DNA from 2 places in the Dysosmobacter acutus genome. Region 2 is predicted to be linked to the other one. Evidence: predicted binding sites of a transcription regulator. Region 2 holds the regulator's gene; the other holds the start of a gene.
What was found. Region 2 encodes HrcA, which represses chaperone genes, less so after heat shock. Its sites were predicted from a motif close to TGTTAGCACTCNNNNNNNNNGAGTGCTAACA; they were not measured.
Positions count from the first base shown of each region.

Region 1: KQI82_RS03715 (co-chaperone GroES) is a predicted target of HrcA. The motif match lies at 9,582-9,612, and genes of this name have one in related genera.

Region 1 covers NZ_JAHLQN010000001.1:788,947-800,065, reverse strand. Annotated here, with positions in the region: gene KQI82_RS03760 (ribonuclease J) at 1-490, shown strand, start outside; gene abc-f (ribosomal protection-like ABC-F family protein) at 588-2,066, opposite strand; gene KQI82_RS03750 (DHHW family protein) at 2,361-3,446, opposite strand; gene KQI82_RS03745 (MBOAT family O-acyltransferase) at 3,459-4,742, opposite strand; gene KQI82_RS03740 (hypothetical protein) at 4,810-5,616, opposite strand; gene KQI82_RS03735 (SPFH domain-containing protein) at 5,733-6,635, opposite strand; gene KQI82_RS03730 (NfeD family protein) at 6,632-7,087, opposite strand; gene KQI82_RS03725 (THUMP domain-containing class I SAM-dependent RNA methyltransferase) at 7,397-8,509, shown strand; gene KQI82_RS03720 (diacylglycerol/lipid kinase family protein) at 8,576-9,502, shown strand; gene KQI82_RS03715 (co-chaperone GroES) at 9,663-9,947, shown strand; gene groL (chaperonin GroEL) at 10,048-11,119, shown strand, end outside.
Region 2 covers NZ_JAHLQN010000001.1:670,300-681,418, forward strand. Annotated here, with positions in the region: gene KQI82_RS03105 (DUF4392 domain-containing protein) at 1-390, shown strand, start outside; gene KQI82_RS03110 (putative hydro-lyase) at 452-1,252, opposite strand; gene KQI82_RS03115 (5-oxoprolinase subunit C family protein) at 1,266-2,228, opposite strand; gene pxpB (5-oxoprolinase subunit PxpB) at 2,225-2,950, opposite strand; gene KQI82_RS03125 (LamB/YcsF family protein) at 2,962-3,726, opposite strand; gene hrcA (heat-inducible transcriptional repressor HrcA) at 3,999-5,045, shown strand; gene KQI82_RS03135 (nucleotide exchange factor GrpE) at 5,038-5,634, shown strand; gene dnaK (molecular chaperone DnaK) at 5,716-7,566, shown strand; gene dnaJ (molecular chaperone DnaJ) at 7,720-8,856, shown strand; gene KQI82_RS03150 (histidinol-phosphatase HisJ family protein) at 8,938-9,771, shown strand; gene rpiB (ribose 5-phosphate isomerase B) at 9,855-10,292, shown strand; gene KQI82_RS03160 (putative glycoside hydrolase) at 10,305-11,119, shown strand, end outside.

The DNA of each region.
Region 1 (11,119 bases), 120 kb from region 2:
GCAGCGGATGCTGCAGATTCATTCCCGCCTGGCCCAGGACATGGGCATCGAGCCCACCCATGTGGCCATTGCGGAAAACGGCAGCATCATTGAGCTGACCACCAAGACCATGAAGCTCAACGGCTCCGTTCCCTCCGGAGAGGTATTTGTGGACGGCTCCGGCGTGGGCGATGTGGGCGCGGTGGTCCTGCGGGACCGCAAGCGTCTGGCGGAGGACGGCATGGTGGTCGTGGTGCTGCCCGTGTCCGCCCAAAACGGCGCTCTGCTCTCCCCGCCCGAGATCATCACCCGGGGCTTCATCTATGTGAAGGAATCGGAAAGCCTGATGGCGGAGCTTCAAAACGTAGCCATGGAGGCCGCTGAGTCCGGCTCCCGCAAGCGCCGGGATGACGGCGAGCTGCGGGGCACGGTGAAGTCCGCGGTCAGCAACTACCTCTTCAAAACCACCAAGCGCAGCCCCATGGTCATTCCCGTTGTGACCCGGCTGTGATGCGCAAATCCACTGATAGGAAAAAGGGACGCGTCCGATTGGACGCGTCCCTTTTTTCATGGCCGGCACCGGATATTCTCCGACCGGGTGCCGCTTGTTACAGGTCGACCACCGCCGTGGCCGCGTTTTCCCGGAAGGCTGCGTCGTGCTCCACAAAGAGCATGGTGGGCTGAAACTCCCGGATCAACTCCTCCACCTGCATGCGGGAGTAGATGTCGATATAGTTCAGCGGCTCGTCCCAGACATACAGGTGGGCGCTCTCAGAAAGGCTTCTGGCAATGAGCACCTTTTTCTTCTGCCCCTCGGAGTACTCGCTCAGGTCCTTTTCAAACTGAACCCGATCGAGGTCCAGCTTGCGCAATATGGCCAGAAACAGCGTCTCGTCCACGCCGCAGGCCCGGGCATAGCACCTCAGCGGTCCCCGCAGCCCTTCGGTGCTCTGGGGCACACGGGAGATGATCAGCCGGTCCGGAACCGTGCACACGCCGGTGTGGGGCACCTCCTCCCCGCAGATCAGCCGCAGCAGGCTGGACTTTCCGGAGCCGTTGCGGCCGCTCAGAGCGATCCGCTCCCCCCGGCACAGCGTAAAGCTCACCGGGGCGCAGACTTCCCGGCCGTCATAGGCCACGGACACACTCCGCAGCTCCACCAGCCGGGAGGCGTGGTACAAAACGGGATGAAGCTTCAGCGGCTCCGCCTTCTCCAAGTTTTTCAGCAGCTCCCCCTTTTCCTCCGCGGCCTTTCTCCGCCGCTGCTCAATGGACTTGGAGTGCTGCATCATCTTGGCCGCCTTGTGGCCCACAAAGCCCCTGTCCGGCCGCAGTCCGGAGTTTTCCGCATGGAATTTCCCCTTTTCCGTCCGGCTTGACCACTGTGCCGCCCGGTCGGCAGCCGACTGGAGCCGTCCGATGTCCTGGCGGAGCTGCTGGTTTCGCTCCTGCTCCCAGGCGTCCTGGCGCTGTTTATTCTCCCACCAAGAGGAAAATGTGCCCCTTTGCACTTCCACATTGGACTTGTTGATGGAGAGAATATGGTCCACACAGCCGTCTAAAAAGGCCCTGTCGTGGGAGACCAGAATGAACCCCCGCTTTCCCCTGAGATAGGCGGCCACTGTGCGCCTCGCATCGGCGTCCAGATGGTTTGTGGGCTCATCCAACAGCAAAAAATGACTCTCCCTGCAAAAAAGGGCCGCCATCTGCACTTTGATCTGTTCGCCGCCAGACAGCGTGGAGAAGGGGCGGCGGAGCACGGAGCCGTCCACCTTCAGCTGCCCTAACTCCCGGAGCAGCTCCCACTCCATGGCCTCCGGGCATATCCGCTCCAGCACATCCGCCGTGGAGAGCGACGGGTCCGGCACCGGATTGGGAAAGTAGTCAACATCCACCGGGGCTTCAATGGAGCCCTCGTAGTCGAACTCCCCCCGCAGCAGGCGCAGCAGCGTGGTCTTGCCACGTCCGTTGCGCCCGATGAGGCCTGTCTTCCAGTTTGTGTCGATCTGAAAGCTGACGTCCTCAAAAATGAAATCATAGCTGCCCTCATAGGCGAAGGTGAGATTGGTCACCTGAATCATTGACATATCTTGTATTCCTCCTTGGCGCCACGCCCTGGGGGCGTAAAAAAATGAGCCGCAGGAAAGCGATCTTTCCCGCAGCTCACAGCAGCGCCAATCCGCCCCTATGAGGGCGCACGCATCCTATGGCAAAAGAAGATACCGTTCACTTTCCTGCCTCCGCGCCAGGGCATACTTCCCCCGACGCTGTCTTTTCAGCAAGAAATGTGACGCATCTTCCCAACTCCCATCTCATTGGATTCCGGTCTTTCCGACTGGTTCTTCTGTATTGTACCGGTCTTTTCCCACCCTGTCAAGCGCTTACTTCAAAATCCTCCCGGCATTGAGAACCTGCACGGAAAAGAGCATCAGCACATCATCCGCCGCCGCCATGTCCACGTACTGGGGCAGCAGCTCCGGGGCAATGTAGCGCAGGTCCACCAGAGTCACCTTGCTGTATCCCTCCAACAGCAGCGGCGCAATGGAACTGCCGAAGGAGTCCCGAAAGAGCACCAGCTCCCGCTCCTCCTCCGCCAATGGGTTCTCCACCGTCACCACCGCCTGGGGCCCGCCCAAAAAGATGTTGTAGCCGTCCAGGGATTCCTCCCACTGGTTCAGGGTGTAAAGCGGCATCGTGCCCGCCTCCTCCGCACTGGTGACCACCGCATGCTCCGTCAAGGGACTGGTGAGATAAGTCAGCGTCTCCGGCTTTGCCGGGAGGCCGGAGGCGCCGAAGTAGGCTCCCATAAACCCATCTATCTCATGGGCCGTGTAGTGCTTCCGATCCGGCCCCTCCAGGCCAAAGCTCTTAAGAAGAGCGGCCGCGGCCGGGAAGAGGCGTTCCTGCCGCCAATGGGTGTCTGTGGCATAGTAGTCCTCCAGGCTCAGCACCTCGAAGAGGTCCACATACTCCCCCCAATCGCCTAATGATTCCAACATCCGCTCCGCCAGCCGTTCGTAGTCCAGTCCCGGACGGCCCTCCCCGGCGTAGTATCCCTTGTCGGGAATCACCGCCCAGCGGAGGTTGGTTCCTTTCAAAAAGTCCTCATATACACCGGCCAGACGGTCCGCGGCATATCCCACCTGCTTTTCATCCAGGGGATATTCCATCTTGCAGATCACATTTCCTGCCTGATAATAGCCTCCGTTATCCAGCCGCCCCATCACCTTGGTGGAAAACCAGCCCTTTGCCGTCCGCAGCTCCCGGCGCAGGATCATCTGGTCGGCAAAATACGTTTCAAGATCCTCTCCATAATCCCTGCTCCAGGAAAATTCCGGGAGGGTCTGGAGTTTGCGCCGCTCCTCCCGGGAGCTCTCCTGATCCGGCAGCAAAAGCCCCGCAAGGGAAAAGACAAGGACCATCAGCCCCAAAAGAGACGCGGTCAGAATTTGTTTCAGCTTGTCCATCTCTTCTCCTCCCTACAGTGTAAACCAAGCCCCCGGGACGCCTTCGGCCAAAAAGCCTGTCACCAGCGCCAGCAGCGCGGCGGCGGCGATCGGCTCCGCCAGAGCCATCCACTTTTGTCCGGAGATCCTTTGATGGATGCGCCCCGGCACAGGCGTGGCGCCCAGGGCGGCCGCGATCAGCAGCACGGCGGCGCTTCTCAATTGGTAAAAGCCTTCCTCACCGGTCAGGGGTATGCCGCCCCAGCCCACCAGAGCGCCCAAGTCCCCAAGCGCTCCCGCAGGGCCGTTCCCCATCAGCACCACGGAGCCCACCGCGCACAGCGCGATCACCCAGATTCTGCCCAGCGGACCGTGAAGCGCTCCCAAGCGCTTTTCCGCCATCAGGGCCGCGCACCAAAGCACGCCCCAGAGAAGCCCGTTCCATCCCGGCTGGAGCCACAGCCCCAACAGGATCACCGCGGCCTCTCCGGGCAGCACGCCGCGCAGCAGGCCGTTCACAGACATCATCCACCGGTCCTGGAATTCCAGCGGGGAGGAGGCTGTCAGAGGATAGCGGAAGTTTTCCGGCATCCGAAGCCCAAAGAGCTGCCCAAGCCCGGAAGAAATATCCGCCCAGCCGGAGAGAAAATGGTAGCTCCCCAGCGTCACCGCTCCGGCATATAACCAAGCGTGAAGCACGCTGGCCTCTCCTGATGCGTGAAAGGCAATCTCCCACAGCGGCCCGGCCAAAATCACCTGCTTTCCCAAACCGCACACCGCTTTTCTGGCCCCGCCGGCGGCCGTTTCCCAGGAGCGGAGCGGCGCCTCACCGGGCAGACGCGCCACCACGCCCCCCGCCAGAGCCGGGAAAAAGCTGGTCAGGGCCGCAAAGGAAAGAATGCTCTCCACCGGTTCTGCCCGACCCCGGAACACGTCTGCTTCCGCCCCGATCAGTGCCAGCGTGTAGACGGAGAGCCCTATCGGCGCGCTCCACTGGGGCGGCGGCGCGTTCAGCGCCTGTGCAAAAAAGCCGCCATAGCGCAGGGCCAGCAGCGCAAGGAGATGGGCGGCGGCAAAACACGTTAGCAGCGCCCTCCCCTTTGCCGTGCCTCTATTTTGACGGAGCGCAACGCACCCCCTCCATCCCAAAAGGATGTTTACCAACAGCAGGAGCAGGGAGGACGGGCCGCCAAAGGCGCAAAACAAAGCGTTGGCCCCGGCCAGCACGGCGCCGCGCCACCGCCTGGGGGTCAGATAAGAGGCAAGCAGTGTCAGGGGTAAAAAGGCGTACAGGAAAATGAGAGACGAAAGCTGCATACCGGTCGGTTCCTTTCACTCAGAAAAAACAGCCCCTCCCAAGGAAGAGGCTGCTTTCATATGGTTCTTACAGGGCGTCGAAGTTGGCGGCAATGGCGTCAGCCGTAGCCGTGTCGGACATCACCAGCAGCACCAGGTTCCCGCTGGTCTTGACAATGGTCTTTTCCGCCTCCACGCAAATCCACTTACGGGGATCTGCGTTGTCCTTCACCTGTTTGGCGATTCCCTCCGCGTCGGAGCCGTCCGGCAGCCGCATCAGCACCACGGAGTGGGCAATGGAGCCGATCATGGCGTCGGCGCTGACCGCTGTGGCGCCCCTGGGCTGGTCGATGAAGAGCATGTAGGGGAAGCTGTCGCCGGCCAGCTCGCTGATGCTGTAATTGGGGGTCTCCACTCCATCCAGAATGGTGCCCATCAGGTCGCTGAGGCTCTCTTCAGAAGAGGAGGAGCTGCCGGAGGACGATGAGCCGGAGGAAGCGCCGCCATCGGGCTTGGACGCGCTGCCAGAGGAAGAACTGCCGCCGGAGGGCTTAGAGCTGCTGCTTCCTCCGCCGGAGGGCTTGGAGGTGTTACCGCCGGAGGGCTTGGAGGCCGGTGGATTCACCGGCTTTGCATCTCCGGCAGGGTCCGTGGCCGGGGAATTGTCCACATCTCCCGCATCCTCACCGGCTGGAAGGTTCTCCGGCGCATCGGAGGAATCGCTCCCTCCATCCTCCACATCGATTACGCCGCCGGAGACCGGCAGGTCGCTGGACGAGGAGGACCCCTCGCCGGAGGAGGAGCCGGAAGATCCGGAGGAGCTGTTGTCGCTGCCGCAGGCGGCCAGAGAGAGCATCAGGCTCAGGCTCAGCAGCAGGGCAAAGAGTTTTTTCATGTCGTTGATTTCCTTTCTTTCTTGTTACTGCTCCCTTAGACGCAACGAATGGAAAAAAGTTTCCTCAAAAAGCGGCAGGCGGGTCTCCCCGCCTGCCGTGCAGAAGCCGGTCTTCTTTACTTGTCGGATTCCATGAGAGCCTTGGCGGAGGCGGCAAGCCCTGCCAGGCCCTGAATCTCAGAGGGGATGATGATCTTGGTGGCCTGCCCGTCCGCCACCTTCTGGAATGCCTCCAGGGCCTTAATCTTGATGACCTGGTCGTTGGGATTCGCCTCGTTCATCAGTTTGATGGAAGCGGCCAGAGCCTCCTGTACCAGTTTGATGGCCTGGGCCTCGCCGTCGGCCTTCATAATGGCGGCCTGCTTGGCGGCGTCGGCCCGCAAAATGGCGGACTCCTTCTCACCTTCGGCCACAAGGATCTGGCTGGCCTTCTGGCCCTCGGCCTGGAGGATGGATTCACGGCGCTCGCGCTCCGCCTTCATCTGCTTCTCCATGGCGTTCTGGATCTCCTTGGGCGGGATGATGTTCTTCAGCTCCACCCGGTTGACCTTGATGCCCCAGGGGTCGGTGGCCTCGTCCAAAATGGCGCGCATCCGGGAGTTGATGATGTCGCGGCTTGTCAGGGACTGATCCAGCTCCATGTCGCCGATGATGTTTCGCAGCGTGGTGGCCGTCAGGTTCTCAATGGCGTTCATGGGATGCTCCACGCCGTACGTATAAAGCTTGGGATCGGTGATCTGGAAATAGATCACCGTGTCGATCTGCATGGTGACGTTGTCCTTGGTGATCACAGGCTGGGGCGCGAAGTCCGCCACCTGCTCCTTCAGGGATACCTTCTTTGCAATGCGCATAATAAAGGGGACCTTAAAATGCATACCCACGTTCCACACGCTGTGGAAAGCGCCCAGGCGCTCCACCACATACGCCCGGGACTGCTGCACAATATGGATGTTGGTGATGATGAGCAGCACGATCAGCAGTACCAGCACCAATACGGGAATCCAGCCCAAACCATTCATTTGACTACCTCCAATTTTTCACTTAATTTTACGAAGAGCCGGACGCCCTCCATTTTCACAATCTGAACCTGCTCGCCGGCGGGGATCACTGTGCCGTCCACGCTGCGGGCGGTCCAGGTCTTGCCGTCCACATAGACGGCGCCGGTTGCGTTGTCGTTGTTGATCTCCTCTGTTACCTTGCCATGCTCGCCGATGACCCGGTCCAGATTGGTGGGCACGGCTTTGCCGCGGGCGTATTTTTTCACCAGCGGCCGGGTCACCGCCAGCGCTATGGCGGAGACCGCCACAAAGAGGATAATCTGTACAAGTTCACTGGCTCCGGCGATGGCCGCGATCAGCGCCGCCAGGGACCCGGCCACAAACCAAATGGAGACCAGCCCTGCCGTCACCGCTTCCACCACCGCGAATACCACGATGGCGATGAGCCAGACGATCGTCATTACAGGGATCATGTGTTTCTCCTTTCTTTTAACACTTTTGCCTATAGACGCAGTATACCATATCTTTTGTTTCATTTCCACCGGATTCTTTTTAAGAAATTGTTATCATTTTCCCGCTTCTTCAATTTGCACTTTCCCCTCCCTTTTGTTATACTGTTTCTGGAAATTACTCCGGATGCTGTTCCATGCATATTCAACAGCCGTTTCAATTTGAATGCGCCGCGCCGGCTGAACGCGCGGCGGCATATCAGAGACACTCCATACGCCGCTGGTGGAGTCTTATTTTTTCTGCACAGCGGCAGAATGGAGCATTTTATGACAATGACGCTGACCGTCCCCTGCCTCTTCGGCCTGGAGAGTCTGGTGGCCGACGAGATGAAACGCCTAAGCCTTCGGGAGGTCCGTGCGGAAAACGGCCGGGTTCACTGCCTGGGCTCGGAGGCCGACATTCCCCGGCTGAACCTGAACCTGCGCTGCGGCGCCCGGGTGCTGATGGAGCTTGGCTCCTTCCCCGCCGCCACCTTTGACCAGCTTTTTGAGGGCGTCCGCGCCCTGCCCTGGGAGGACTACATCCCCCGGGATGGCGAGTTCCCCGTCAAGGGCTACACTCTGAACTCCATCCTCCACTCAGTTCCGGCCTGCCAGGCCATTGTGAAGAAGGCCTCCGCCAAACGGCTGGGGCAGTCTTACGGCGTGGAGACGCTGCCGGAGACCGGCAGCCGCTACCAGATTCAGTTCTCCATCATCAAGGACGTGGCCACGCTGTATCTGGACACCTCCGGAGACGGTCTTTACAAGCGGGGCTATCGGGCCCGGAACATGGGCGCGCCGCTGCGGGAGACGCTGGCCGCCGCCCTGGTGACGCTGTCCCGCTACCGGAGCCGCGACCCCTTCTGCGACCCCTTCTGCGGCTCCGGCACCATTCCCATCGAGGCCGCCCTCATTGCCAAAAACAGGGCGCCGGGCCTGGACCGCAGCTTTTCCGCCCAGCGGTGGAAAACCCTGCCCTCCCGTCTCTGGACCGACGCGGCCCAGGAGGCCATGGACCGGGAGTTCCACGGCGCCTATGACATCTGGGGCGGCGATATCGACCCGGCGGCGGTGGAGCTTGCCCGGCACAACGCGGAGCTTGCCGGGGTGGACGACTGCGTCCGCTTTGAGGTGGCCGACGCCGCCGCGTTCCGCCGTGACAGCGAGTACGGCCAGCTGGTCACCAATCCCCCCTATGGCGAGCGGCTCATGGAGCGCTCGGAAGCGGAAGCCCTTTACAGGATGTTTGGCAAGGCGCTGCTGACCCTGCCTCCCAAGTGGCGGGTGGTGGTGCTCTCCTCCCACACGGAGTTTGAGCGTTCCTTCGGCCGTCCGGCGTTGAAAAAGCGCAAGCTATACAACGGGATGATCAAGTGTGACGCCTTCTTCTACGGGGGAAAATAACTACCATATGTAATTTCTGGTCGAATTTTTACGAACCGTATTGGATTTTGACCGGAAGGAGGACCTATGAAGCACATCTTTATCATCAACCCCAGCGCCGGTAAGCGCAGCCAGGCCAGCCGCATTCTGGCCATGGCGGAGAAGCTGCGTCAAAAGCACGGCCTGGACTGCGCCTGTATGCTGACCCAAAGCCCCGGCCATGCCACGGAGCTGGCCCGCAAGGCGGCGGAGAGCGGGGAACCCATCCGCCTTTACGCCTGCGGCGGCGACGGCACCATCTTTGAAGTGGCCAATGGCGCCGCCGGCTTTGAGCATGTGGCCGTAACCTGTATCCCCGTGGGCACGGGAAACGATTTTTTGAAAAACTTCGGCGCTGACATGCCCCGCTTTGCCGATGCTGAAAACCTGTGGGACGGCGACGTCTTCCCCCTGGACCTCATCGAGTGCAACGGCAGGTACTGCACCACCATCGCCTGCTCCGGCATCGACGCCCGGGTGGCGGAGGATGTGCATACATACGGCGACCATCCGCTGCTCAGCGGCCGGGGCAGCTACCTTGCCTCCGTGGCCGTCAACTTTCTCTTCAAGGGCATCGGCCAGCGCTGGACCGTCACCGTGGACGGGGAGGAGGTGACCGACGAGTTCGCCCTGGTGGCTACCTGCAACGGCCGGTACTACGGCGGCGGCTCCACGCCCGTGCCCGAGGCCCGGATGGACGACGGCGTGCTGGAGACCATCCTGGTCAAAAAAGTGAGCCGCCCCACCTTTGCCCGATTTTTCCGCCCCTACTCCGACGGTCAGTACGCCCGCTTCCCTGACCTGGCCCGGGTGGTCCGGGCCAAAGAGGTCCGCATCCACTCCGACGCCGGGGAGATCGTCACCTGCCTGGACGGCGAATGCTTCCGCTCCCACGACGTGACGGTGCGCCTGGCCGGCAAGCGGCTCAACTTTTTTGGCCCCAGGGGCTGCGACTGCAACAAAACCGCCCGCTGACAGGTCTATTCACAAATTCTTTACAGAATTTCTCCCGCTACCCCCTTTACAAATGGAAAACAATGTACTATGATAGCAGCGTTAGCACTCAGGAGGCAAGAGTGCTAACGCTGGTTCCGTTCATTCAAAAATTATATAATACAATAAGGAGGCAATTTTCATGAAACTCACCCCGCTTGCAGACCGCGTCATTTTGAAGATGGTAGAGGCCGAGGAGACCACCAAGGGCGGCATTATCCTCACCGGCTCCGCCAAGGAGAAGCCTTCCGTTGCCGAGGTCATTTCCGTGGGCCCCGGCGGCGTGGTGGACGGCAAGACCATCACCATGACCGTCAAGGCCGGAGATAAGGTCATCACCGATAAGTACGCCGGCACCAAGGTCACCCTGGAGGACGTGGAGTACGTGGTGGTTCGTCAGGGCGACATCCTGGCCATCGTGGAATAATCCGCTGTTGTCATCCAGAGTCCGCCGGGACGCTCTTTCGGGTTCGGCGGCAAAGCAGAGATCAAAAAAACAAACTCTTCTATTTTGGAGGTAATAAATTATGTCTAAGCTGATTAAGCGCGGTGAGGATGCCCGCAAGGCGCTGGAGACCGGCGTCAACACCCTTGCCGATACCGTAAAGGTCACCCTGGGCCCCAAGGGCCGCAACGTGGTCCTGGGCAAGAAGTTCGGCTCTCCCCTGATCACCAACGACGGCGTCACCATCGCCAAGGAGATCGAGCTGGAGGATCCGTTTGAGAACATGGGCGCCCAGCTGGTGAAGGAAGTTTCCACCAAGACCAACGATGTGGCCGGCGACGGCACCACCACCGCCACGCTGCTGGCCCAGGCCATGATTCACGAGGGCCTGAAGAACCTGGCCGCCGGCGCCAACCCCATTGTGCTGAAAAAGGGCATGTCCAAGGCTGTTGAGGCCGCAGTGGCCGAGGTCAAGAATCTGGCCAAGACCGTGGACGGCACCAAGGACATCGCCCGCGTGGGCGCCGTCTCCTCCGGCGACGACGAGATCGGCAAGCTGATCGCAGAGGCCATGGAGAAGGTCAGCGCCGACGGCGTCATCACCATCGAGGAGTCCAAGACCGCCGAGACCTACAGCGAGGTCGTGGAAGGCATGCAGTTCGACCGCGGCTATATCACCCCCTATATGGTCACCGACACCGAGAAGATGGAGGCCAACTTAGACGACGCCTATATTCTGATCACCGATAAGAAGATCTCCGTCATCGCCGACATCCTGCCCATCCTGGAGCAGCTGGTCCAGGCCGGCAAGAAGCTGCTGATCATCGCCGAGGATGTGGAGGGCGAGGCCCTCAGCACCCTGATTGTCAACCGTCTGCGCGGCACGCTGAATGTGGTGTGCGTCAAGGCCCCCGGCTTCGGCGACCGCCGTCAGGAGATGCTGCAGGATATCGCCACCCTCACTGGCGGCACCGTCATCAGCGAGAAGGTGGGCCTGGAGCTGAAGGAAGCCACTGTTGACATGCTGGGCCGCGCCCGTCAGGTCAAGGTCACCAAGGAGACCACCACCATTGTGGACGGCTCCGGCGACTCCCAGGCCATTAAGGACCGCGTGGGCCAGATCCGCAGCCAGATCTCCGTCACCACCTCCGACT
Region 2 (11,119 bases):
GCACGCCAGCGGTCCATCACAACAGTGGCCATCGGCGACGGCGGCAACGAGTTGGGGATGGGGGCGCTCTACGGTGAGGTGTGCGCCCATGTGCCCCACGGTGTGGAGATCGCCGCGGTGGAGCCGGCCCAGTTCACTTTGGCGGCCGGGGTGTCCAACTGGTGGGGGGCCGGCCTTGCGGCGCTGCTGTCCCACGCCACGGGCCGGGAGCTGATGCTTTCGGAGCAGGGAGAGACGGAGCTGCTGCGGGCCATCGTCGGCGCCGGGGCGGTGGACGGATGCACCGGACGGCGGACCATGAGCGTGGACGGCCTGGAGCTGTCCGCGCACCTGAAGGTCCGCAGGGCGCTTATGCAGCTGCTGAAGGAACAGGAGACACTGTGCGGATGATAAATTGCAGTCGGCAGCGCGCCGGCGAAAAAGCTCCGGGCCGATCGGCCCGGAGCTTTTTTTATGGCTGATGGGCGGAGAGCAGATCGCCCAGCGATTCGTTTTTCACGTCGGTGACGAACATGTGGCCCGGGGCGTGGGTGATGGCGATGGGCGGTTTTGCGGCCTCCACCGCGGCCTGGGGCGTCACGCCGCAGGGCCAGAAGACCGGCACCTCTCCGGGCCGAACCTCCACCGCGTCGCCGTAGTCCGGGCGGGAGAGATCCGGGATGCCGATCTCCTCCGGGCGGTCGATCTGTACCGGGCCGCCGTGGACATGGGGAAACCGGGCGGTGATCTCCGCCGCAAGACGTGCGTGCTCCGGGGTCATCGGCCGCATGCTGCACACCATGGGCCCCCGGAAGGGGCCGGCCGGGTGGGTCGGGATGCTGGTCTTGTACATGGGCACATTGCGGCCCATGGTGATGTGGCGCATCTCGATTCCGGCGCGGAGCAGGGCCTCCTCAAAGGAAAAGCTGCACCCGATGAGAAAGCCCACAAAGTCCGGCTGCCAGAGGGCGGATACGTCCGTCTCCTCCTGGCAGAGGACGCCGCCGCGATAGATGCGGTAGGCGGGGAAGTCGGTGGTGATGTCCCCGTCGGAGGCCATCAGGCGGGTTTTGGGAGAGCCCTCCAACACCTCAAGGACCGGGCAGGGGGCGCTGTTGCGCCGGGCGTACTCCCGAAAGTCCCGGGCCCACCGGCCGGGCAGGATGATGAGGTTGGCCTGGGCGTAGCCCGGGCACAGACCAGCTGTGGGAGAGGTCAGGCGGCCGCTGCGGGCCATGTGCCGGACCTTTAGGGGGGTGAGATTTTGTTCCATCCAATCGCTCCTTTCATCGGTGGAAAAGGCGGCGGAACACTCCGGCGTTGAGGCTGCGGTTGATGCCGCTGAGCTCCTGCCGCTGGGCGATGTACAAAGCCTGGGCCTGTTCCATGCTCACCGCTTCAAAGCGGAACCGGTCCCCGGCCTTGGCCTGGGCCAGTGCGGAGAAGTCGGCGGAGATCACGCAGGCGATCTTGGTGTAGCCGCCCACGGTCTGGCGGTCCGCCAGCATGAGGATGGGCTTCCCGCTGGAGGGCACCTGCACGGCGCCGAAGGAGATGCCGTCGGAGAGAATGTCCGCCCCGGCCCGATGGGCGATGACCGGCCCGTCCAGCCGGCAGCCCATGCGGTCAAACTGGTTGGTAAGCGTATATTCGGAGGAGAGGAAGGTCTCCAGCCCCTCCGGGGTGAAGGCATCGTCCTGGGGACCAAGGACTACCCGAAGCAAGGAAGAGGCGGTCCGCTCCATCAGGCGCCGCCTGCTCATCATAGGCAGGATGGGTCTGGGCGCGCGGAAGGCGATCTCGTCTCCGGAGCTCAGCTGCCGGCCCTGATAGCCGCCCAACTGTGACTTGAGGAAGGTGGAGCGGCTGCCCATGACTATCGGGATGTCCAGCCCGCCGGCAAAGGCCAGATAGGCCCGACAGCCGCTTTTGGGACCGGTAAAGGAAAGAATCTGACCTTTCCTCGCCGCCACAGCCGCGTACAGGGGCACCGGCGCGCCGTCCAGTTCCGCGCCCAGGTCGCCGCCGGTGAGGGCGATGCAGTTGTCCTGGGTGAAGAGCAGCCGGGGCCCAAGGAGGGAGACCTCCAGCACGGCCTCATTTTCCACGTTGCCCACCAAAAAATTGGCCAAAGCCGCGGCCCTTTGGTCCAGCACGCCGGCAACGGACATGCCGTACTGCTGATAGCCGGTGCGGCCCATGTCCTGCACCGTGGTCAAAAGGCCGCCCTGTTCCACACGGATGCTCACAGCCCCACCTCCTCACAAATGGAGCGGCGGCAGACATAGGACGCACCCTGGGCGGCGATGCTGCGATAGGTTTCCCCGTCAATGGGCCGGAATTTGACGTACTCTCCGGCCCGGAGCAAAATGGGCTCCGGCCGGGCGGGATCATAGAGGGAGACCGGAGTGCGTCCGATCAGCTGCCATCCGCCGGGGGAGGCCACGGGGTAGACGCCGGTCTGGCTCCCGGCAATGCCCACGCTGCCGGCCGGAATGCGCAGCCGGGGCGTCTCCAGCCTGGGCGCGGCGATGGCCGGGTTCAGGCCTCCTAAGTAGGGGAAGCCCGGGGTGAAGCCCAGCATGTAGATGAGATACTCCACCTCGCTGTGGAGGGCGATGACCTCCTGCTCCGACTTTCCGGCGAACCGGGCCACGGCGCCAAGGTCCGGCCCGAATTCCCCGCCGTAGAGCACCGGCAGCTCCACCACCACGTACGGCGTGGCCGCCGCCGCGTCCAGGGCGGCGGTCAGCTCCCGCAGACGCGCCACCAGCGGGCCGAAGAGAATTTGGCAGGGATCGTAGTGGACGGTGAGGGAGCAGTAGGCGGGCACCGTCTCCCGGATGCCGGGAATGCCGGCGCTCTCAACGGCCGCCTGGAGCGAACGAACCCGGGCGTTGACCTTGGAAGAGATGGCGCCGCCCAACTCCACGGTGACGGCGCTGTCGCCTGCGGGCAAAAACCGTTCCATCCGCCGCCTCCTTAAAAGACCACCCGGCTCAGCGGGGCGACCGTCACGCCCCGGCTCTCCAGAGCGGAGCGGATGGAGCGGGCAAACTCCAGCGCCGAGGGGCTGTCCCCGTGGATGCAGATGGAGTCGGCCTGGATGGGGATGTCCTCTCCGGTGACGGCGGTGACACGCCCCTCCTCCACCATGCGGACGGTCCGGGCAATGGCCGCGTCCCGGCTGTGGATGACGGCACCCTCCCGGCTCCGGGGCACCAGGGTGCCGTCACGCTGATAGGCCCGGTCGGCAAAGACCTCGCTGGCGGACCGGAGACCCGCCCTGCGGGCCGCGTCAAGAAGGCACCCCTGGCCCAGCAGAATCAGCTCATTGTCCACGGAAGAGACCGCCCGGGCAATGGCGTCCGCCAGGGAGTTGTCCTTTGCCGCCATGTTGTAGAGGGCCCCGTGGGGCTTTACGTGCTGCAATCGCAGGCCGGCTCGCCGCGCAAATGCCAAGAGGGCGCCGATCTGGTAGACCACGCAGGCCTCCGCCTCGTCGGGCGTGAGGGACATGTTCCGCCGGCCAAAGCCCATCAGGTCCGGAAAGCCGGGGTGGGCGCCCACGGCCGTTCCCCTCTCCCCCGCCAGGGCGACGGTGCGCGCCATCACCAGCGGGTCCCCGGCGTGAAAGCCGCAGGCGATGTTGGCGGAGGAGACACAGCCTAAGACCTCTTCGTCGGCGCCGATGGTGTAGGCGCCGAAACTTTCCCCCAGATCGCAGTTGAGATCCACAAGTTTCATGGAAGTTCCCCCCTTCAATCAAAGTGCTCCCCCTGCGGGAGAGTGGTATCTTTATCGTAGCACAACCGCTTAGCTATTGCCACTGAAACCTTGGCCGGCGGGCCAAAAGAAGGGGTTATTTTCCAGTTTTGCAATGTTCACGCTTTCCTTGTTTTTTGTTTACAATTTGTTTATATCCATGCATTGACAAGGACGGGAAGTGGTGGTAAATTAACTTTAGCACTCAGGAAGATGGAGTGCTAATTCAATTTGATGCAAGAGAAGGAAGTGCCGTGGAGTTAAGCGACCGGAAAAAGCAAATACTGAAGATCGTGGTGGAGGACTATGTGGCCTCCGCCGAGCCGGTTGGCTCCAAGGCCATTGCGGCCCAGATGGAGGGGCGGGTCAGCTCCGCCACCATCCGCAATGAGCTTTCAGACCTGGTGGAGTCAGGCTATCTGGAGCAGCCCCACACCTCCGCCGGCCGGATTCCCACCCCCCGGGGCTACCGGATTTACGTCAATGAGCTGATGGAGCAGCACCGCCTCTCCATGCAGGAGACCCGGCGCATCAACCAGGCCCTCCAGATCAAGATGGAGGAGCTGGACCGGGTGATCGCCCAGGCGGGCCAGGTGGTCTCCTCCTTTGAGGGGTATCCGGCCTATGTGGCCACCACCGGCAAAGGCCAGATCCGGGTGCGCCGGTTCGACCTTTTGAGCGTGGATGATTCCAACTGCATCCTGGTGCTGATGACCAACGACGACCGGGTGAAGTCCCAGTTGCTGCGCATGCAGCTGAAGGTGGGCGGCGATCAGCTGCCGGTGCTGGTCAACCTTTTGAACAAGCGATTTACCGGTGCCTCGCCGGAGGAGATGAACCGCCGGCTGATGGATGATTCCGACCAGGTGCCGCCGCCGCTTTTCCTGCTGCTGAGCCAGATTGTGGCCTACGCCACCCGTGTTCTGGAGGACGCGGTGCGCAAGGAAGTCAAGACTTTAGGCGCCAGCCAGATTCTGAAGCTGCCGGAGTTCCGGGACGCAGACAAGGCCCACCAGCTGATGAGCTTCCTCTCGGAGGACAAGGAAAACCTGCCGGGGCCGGATGAGGACGATCCTATGAAAATTCTCATTGGCCCGGAAAATGTCAGCGAGGCGCTTCAGGACACCAGCGTGGTGGTGGCCAGTTATGACATCGGCGACAACATGCGGGGCCTGATCGGCGTGGTGGGGCCCACCCGGATGGATTACGCCACGGTGGCGGCGCGGCTGAGCTGTTTTGCCGACGGCTTGAGCCGGATGTTTGGCAAAAACGAATTACCGGAGGATAAATCTCATGAGTGAAGAGAACAAGAACCAGACGCCGGAGGAGCCGGTATCTCCCGAGAGCAAAGAGGGCGGCCAGGAGACGCAGGAGCCCAAGGAGGAGGCCAAAGCCGCAAAGCCCAAAAAGAGCAAGGAGAAGAAATACACCCTGACCCGGGAACAGATGGAGCAGATGGAGCTGGCCGCCAAGCAGCTGGAGGCCGCCAAGGACCAGTACACACGGCTGGCCGCCGAGTATGACAACTACCGAAAGCGGACCGCCCGGGAAAAGGAAACCATCTATCAGGACGCCAAGGGCGACACCATTGAAAAATTCCTGGCCGTGTACGACAATCTGGAGCGGGCACTGAAGACCGATGACCAGAGCGACTCTCCCCACAAAAAGGGCATGGAGATGATTTTTGCCCAGTTTAAGGGAATCCTGGAGGCCATGGGCGTCACGGAGATCGAGGCCCTGGGCCAGCCCTTTGACCCGGCCAGGCACAACGCGGTCATGCACATCGACGACGAGTCCCTGGGTGAAAACGTGGTGGCGGACGTGTTCCAGGCCGGCTTCATGCTTGGAGATAGGGTGCTCCGCTTTGCCACGGTGCGGGTGGCCAACTGAATTTGTTAACCGCCGCCTTCAAAAGGCAGTTTGAAATAGAAAAATGAATAATATATATGATTCAAATAGGAGGAACCAGCTATGTCTAAAGTAATCGGCATCGACTTAGGTACAACCAATTCCTGCGTGGCGGTGATGGAGGGCGGCGAGGCCGTCGTCATCGCCAACGCTGAGGGCAACCGCACCACGCCGTCCGTGGTGGCGTTTTCCAAGACCGGAGAGCGCATGGTGGGCCAGGTGGCAAAGCGCCAGGCCATCACCAACCCCGACCGCACCATCGCCTCCATCAAGAGGGAGATGGGCAGCGACTATAAAGTCACCGTGGACAGCAAGTCCTACACCCCCCAGGAGATCAGCGCCATGATCCTGCAGAAGCTGAAGGCTGACGCGGAGGCCTATCTTGGAAGCCCGGTGACCGAGGCAGTCATCACTGTCCCCGCCTATTTCACCGACTCCCAGCGTCAGGCCACCAAGGACGCCGGCAAGATCGCCGGACTTGAGGTCAAGCGCATCATCAACGAGCCTACCGCCGCGGCCCTGGCCTACGGCGTGGACAAGGAGTCCGCACAGAAGATCATGGTCTACGACTTGGGCGGCGGTACCTTCGACGTCTCCATCCTTGAGATTGACGACGGCGTCATCGAGGTGCTGGCCACCGCCGGCAACAACCGCCTGGGCGGCGACGACTTCGACGAGTGCGTCATGAAGTATCTGGTCAGCGAGTTCAAGCGCACCGACGGGGTGGACCTCTCCACCGACAAGGTGGCCATGCAGCGCCTGAAGGAGGCCGCCGAGAAGGCCAAGATCGAGCTCTCCGGCGTCACCACCTCCAATATCAACCTGCCCTATATCACCGCCGATGCCACCGGCCCCAAGCACCTGGATGTGACGCTGAGCCGGGCCAAGTTCAACGAGCTCACCGCCCATCTGGTGGACGCCACCATGGGACCCGTGCGCCAGGCCATGTCCGACGCCGGCCTTAAGCCCGCCGACCTTTCCAAGGTCCTGCTGGTGGGCGGCTCCAGCCGTATCCCCGCCGTGCAGGATGCCGTGAAGAAATTCACCGGTTCCGAGCCCTTCAAGGGCATCAACCCCGATGAGTGCGTGGCCATGGGCGCCGCCCTCCAGGCCGGCGTGCTGACCGGCGATGTGAAGGGCCTGCTGCTGCTGGACGTCACGCCGCTGTCTCTTGGCATTGAAACCATGGGCGGTGTGTTCACCAAGCTCATTGACCGCAACACCACCATCCCCGTGAAGAAGAGCCAGATTTTCTCCACCGCCGCCGACAACCAGACCTCCGTGGAGGTCAACGTACTCCAGGGCGAGCGGGAGATGGCCGCGGCCAACAAATCCTTAGGACGCTTCCACCTGGACGGCATCGCCCCGGCCCGCCGCGGCGTGCCCCAGATCGAGGTGACCTTCGATATCGACGCCAACGGCATCGTCAACGTCTCCGCCAAGGACCTGGGCACCGGCAAGGAGCAGCACATCACCATCACCTCCTCCTCCAACATGTCCAAGGATGACATTGAGAAGGCGGTCAAGGAGGCGGAGCAGTACGCGGCTCAGGATGCCAAGCTGAAAGAAGAGGTGGAGACCCGCAACCAGGCCGACCAGATGGTCTACCAGAGCGAAAAGACCCTCTCTGAAATGGGCGACAAGATCCCCGCCGATGAGAAGGCCAAGGTCCAGTCGGGTATCGACAAGCTGAAGGAGGCCCTGAAGGGCACGGACATCCCCGCCATCAAGGCCGCCACCGAAGAGCTGACCCAGACCTTCTATGCGGTCAGCGAGAAGCTGTACCAGCAGGCCAATCCCCAGGGCGCGGCCGGGGCGCAGCCGGGCGGCGAGGACGCCAGCGCGGGCGCGCAGGGCGGTCAGTATTACGACGCGGACTACAAGGTCGTGGATGAGGACGACAAGAACAAGTAATGTATTATGCGGAGCCGCGTCAGCGGCTCCGCATAATCCCCTGTATATTCCCGGTCCAAAGCCCAGCGCGGCGGAACCGGGACAGAGAGGAGGAGCGGGGAGGCGGGCGGCGGCTTCCGTGTGAGCGGCCGCGCGGCAGACCTTGCGTGACAAATGGCAGAACAAAAACGAGATTATTACGAGGTGCTGGGCGTGGGCCGCGGCGCCTCTGATGCCGAGATCAAAAAGGCATATAGAAAGTTAGCCAAGGAGAACCACCCCGACCTGAACCCTGGGGACAAGGCGGCGGAGACTCGGTTCAAGGAGATCAATGAGGCTTACGAAATCCTGTCCGACCCGGAGAAGAAGAGTCGGTATGACCAATACGGCCACGCCGGTGTGGACCCCAACTTCGGGGCCGGCGGCGGAGGCTATGGCGGCGCGGGATTCGATTTCGGAGACTTGGGCGATCTCTTCGGCAGCTTTTTCGGCGGAGGGTTCGGCGGCGCCCGCCGGACCAACCCCAACGCGCCCCAGCGGGGCGACAGCATCCGCATGTCCGTTGCCATTACCTTTGAAGAGGCGGCCTTTGGCTGTCAGAAGGCGGTGACGGCGGAGCGGATGGAGGCCTGCCCCACCTGCCGCGGCAACGGCTGCGCCGAGGGCTCCACGCCGGAGGTGTGCCCGGAGTGCCACGGCACCGGCTCGGTCCAGACCCGGCGCCAGACGCCCATGGGCGTCTTTGCCAGCACGTCGCCCTGTTCCAAGTGCGGCGGCACGGGCAAGATCATCCACCAGCCCTGTCAGGAGTGCCACGGCAGCGGCATGGTGCGCAAGCGCCGGACCATTGAGGCCACCATCCCGGCCGGCATCGACAACGGCCAGACCATCTCCATCCGGGGTCAGGGCGACGCGGGCCGAAACGGCGGCCCCAGCGGCGATCTGTTGATCACCATCACCGTAAAGCCCCACGCCATCTTCCGCCGGGAGGGGACCTCCGTGCTGTGCGAGGCGCCCATCACCTTTGCCCAGGCGGTCATGGGCGCGGAGCTGGAGATTCCCACCATCGACGGCAAGGTAAAATACGACCTGCCCGAGGGAACTCAGAGCGGCACCACCTTCCGGCTGAAGGGCAAGGGCATCCCCTCCCTCAACGGCCGTGGCCGGGGCGACCAATACGTAACCGTGTATATCGAAACGCCCCGCAACCTGAACCGGGAGCAGAAGGAGGCGCTGAAAAAGTTTGCCGACACCCTTGGGGAGAACAACTACGAACAGCGCCGGAACTTCTTCAAGAAGTTCAAGAAATAGAGAACCAGTCTTTTCGCGGCCTTCAGGAAAACGCATCCCCCGGACCCCTCCCCCGAAAGGGCGGATCGCGGCGGGGCAGGCGTGAAGGATACGCGGGAAAGGAACGGCATGTACCTTGCAGATTATCACACCCATTCCCTGTGCTCCCCGGACGCCCGCTTCTCCATGGCCGATATGGCCAGGGCGGCAGCGGCCGCCGGAGTGCAGGAGATGTGTTTTACCGATCACATAGAGACAGCGCCCATTGGGGAGATCAGGCCCAGCTGCGACTGGTCCGCCCTGGAGGACTCCTTTGAAGCGGCGCGCCGGGAGATGGAGGGCCAGCCCATTGTTTTGAAGTTGGGCGCGGAACTGGGGGGCGCCAACGCGGATTTTGCCGCGGCGGAGCGGATCATGTCCCAGTCGCCGGAGTTGGATTTTGTCATCGGTTCCATCCATGCCCTGTCCGGGGCCTACGGCCGGAGGAGCCTTTATTACTTTGACTGCGAAAGCGAAGAGGAGGCCCGGCTGGCCATCGGGGACTACCTGGACCAGGTGCTGCTGCTGGCCCGGTGGGGCCAATTCGACGTGCTGGGCCATCTGACGCTGCCGCTGCGGTATCTCAATGAAAAGCACGGCATGCACATGAACTTTGACGGCTTTGAAGAGCGCCTGGAGGCTATTTTCCAGGCGCTGATTGCCAACGGCTGCGGGATTGAGCTGAATACCAACCGGGGAAACGAGCCTCTGCCAGGTGAGAAGTGGCTGCGGATGTACCGCCGTCTGGGGGGCGAGCGCATCACCCTTGGCAGCGACGCCCACACGCCGGAATATGTGGGCTGCGCCCTCCGCCAAAATCAGGAGCTGCTGAAGGCGTGCGGGTTCACCCGCTTTTGCTGCTATTCCCGCAGAAGGCCCCAGTGGCATGACCTGTAAAAACATCCTGCTTGCAAATTGCCGAAAAAGCGGATAAAATGGGAAAAACGAACCATTGTGTAAGAAATAAAGGAGAAACCGACATGAAGATCGCGTTAGGTTCTGACCACGGCGGCTATGAGCTCAAGTGCCACATCGCGGAGCTGCTGAAAAAATGGGGCTACGACTATGAGGATTTCGGCTGCTACTCCACCGAGAGCTGCGACTACCCCATCTACGGCGAGGCGGCCGCCCGGGCGGTGGCCTCCGGACAGTGCGAACTGGGCATTGTCATCTGCACCACCGGCATCGGAATCTCCATTGCCGCCAACAAGGTAAAGGGCATCCGCTGCGCCCACTGCGCCGACTCACTGGAGGCGGAGATGACCCGCCGCCACAACAACGCCAACATGCTGGCCATCGGCGCGGGCTTCACCGGGCGGAATCTGGCCGAGCGGATGGTGGAGGTCTTTTTGACCACGGAATTTGAAGGAGGGCGCCATGCCCGCCGCGTAGCGGAACTGGACGCCATCGGGGAATAAAGGAGAGATTCTATGGCAGGTCCGAAGGGCTACAGCAGTTACCGGGGACGGGTGCCCCGCTGGAAAATTGCGCTGGGTATCCTCCTGACGCTGATCCTTCTGGCGGCCTGCACCTTTTTATTCCTCCAAAAGTACATCGTCTATGACGACAGCGGCGCCATGCGGCTGGAGCTTCCCTGGATGAAGCCGGCCGGTTCTTCTGTCCTGCCGCCGGATGGCGACGAGGATCTGCAGATCATCATCTCCGAACCTGAGAGCAAAGACGTGGAGGAGCTCCATATTCTCCAGCTGTCCGACGGGATTTTGGAAGGCGATTGGACCCAGGCTGTCTCGGCACTCAGTGCGGGCGGCCGGAATGCCTTTGCGGTGACCATGAAGGCCACGGGCGGACAGCTGCTGTACGACTCCAAGGTGGAGGCGGCCGTCTCCTCCGGCGCCGTAAAGGGCAATGAACAGGCCATGACCGCTCTGGAGGGGCTTTTGGGCGGCAAGGAGTTCTACGGCATCGCCAGGCTCTCCTGCTTTCACGACAGCCTCTATGCCAATGCCAACATGGACGGCGCGGGGCTGAAGAACACGGGCGGATATATTTTTTACGACGGGAACAACACCCAGTGGCTGGACCCCGGCAAGGAGGGCGCCCGGACCTATCTCTATGAGATCGCCCGGGAGTGCGCTGCTCTGGGCTTTGACGAAATTCTCCTGACGGACTTTAGCTATCCCACCGAGGGAAAGCTGAACAAGATCGAGTACGGGCCGGCGGAGCAGTCCGTGAACCTGAGATTCTTTCTCCAGGGCATGGCGGATGCGCTGAAGGAGTATGACGT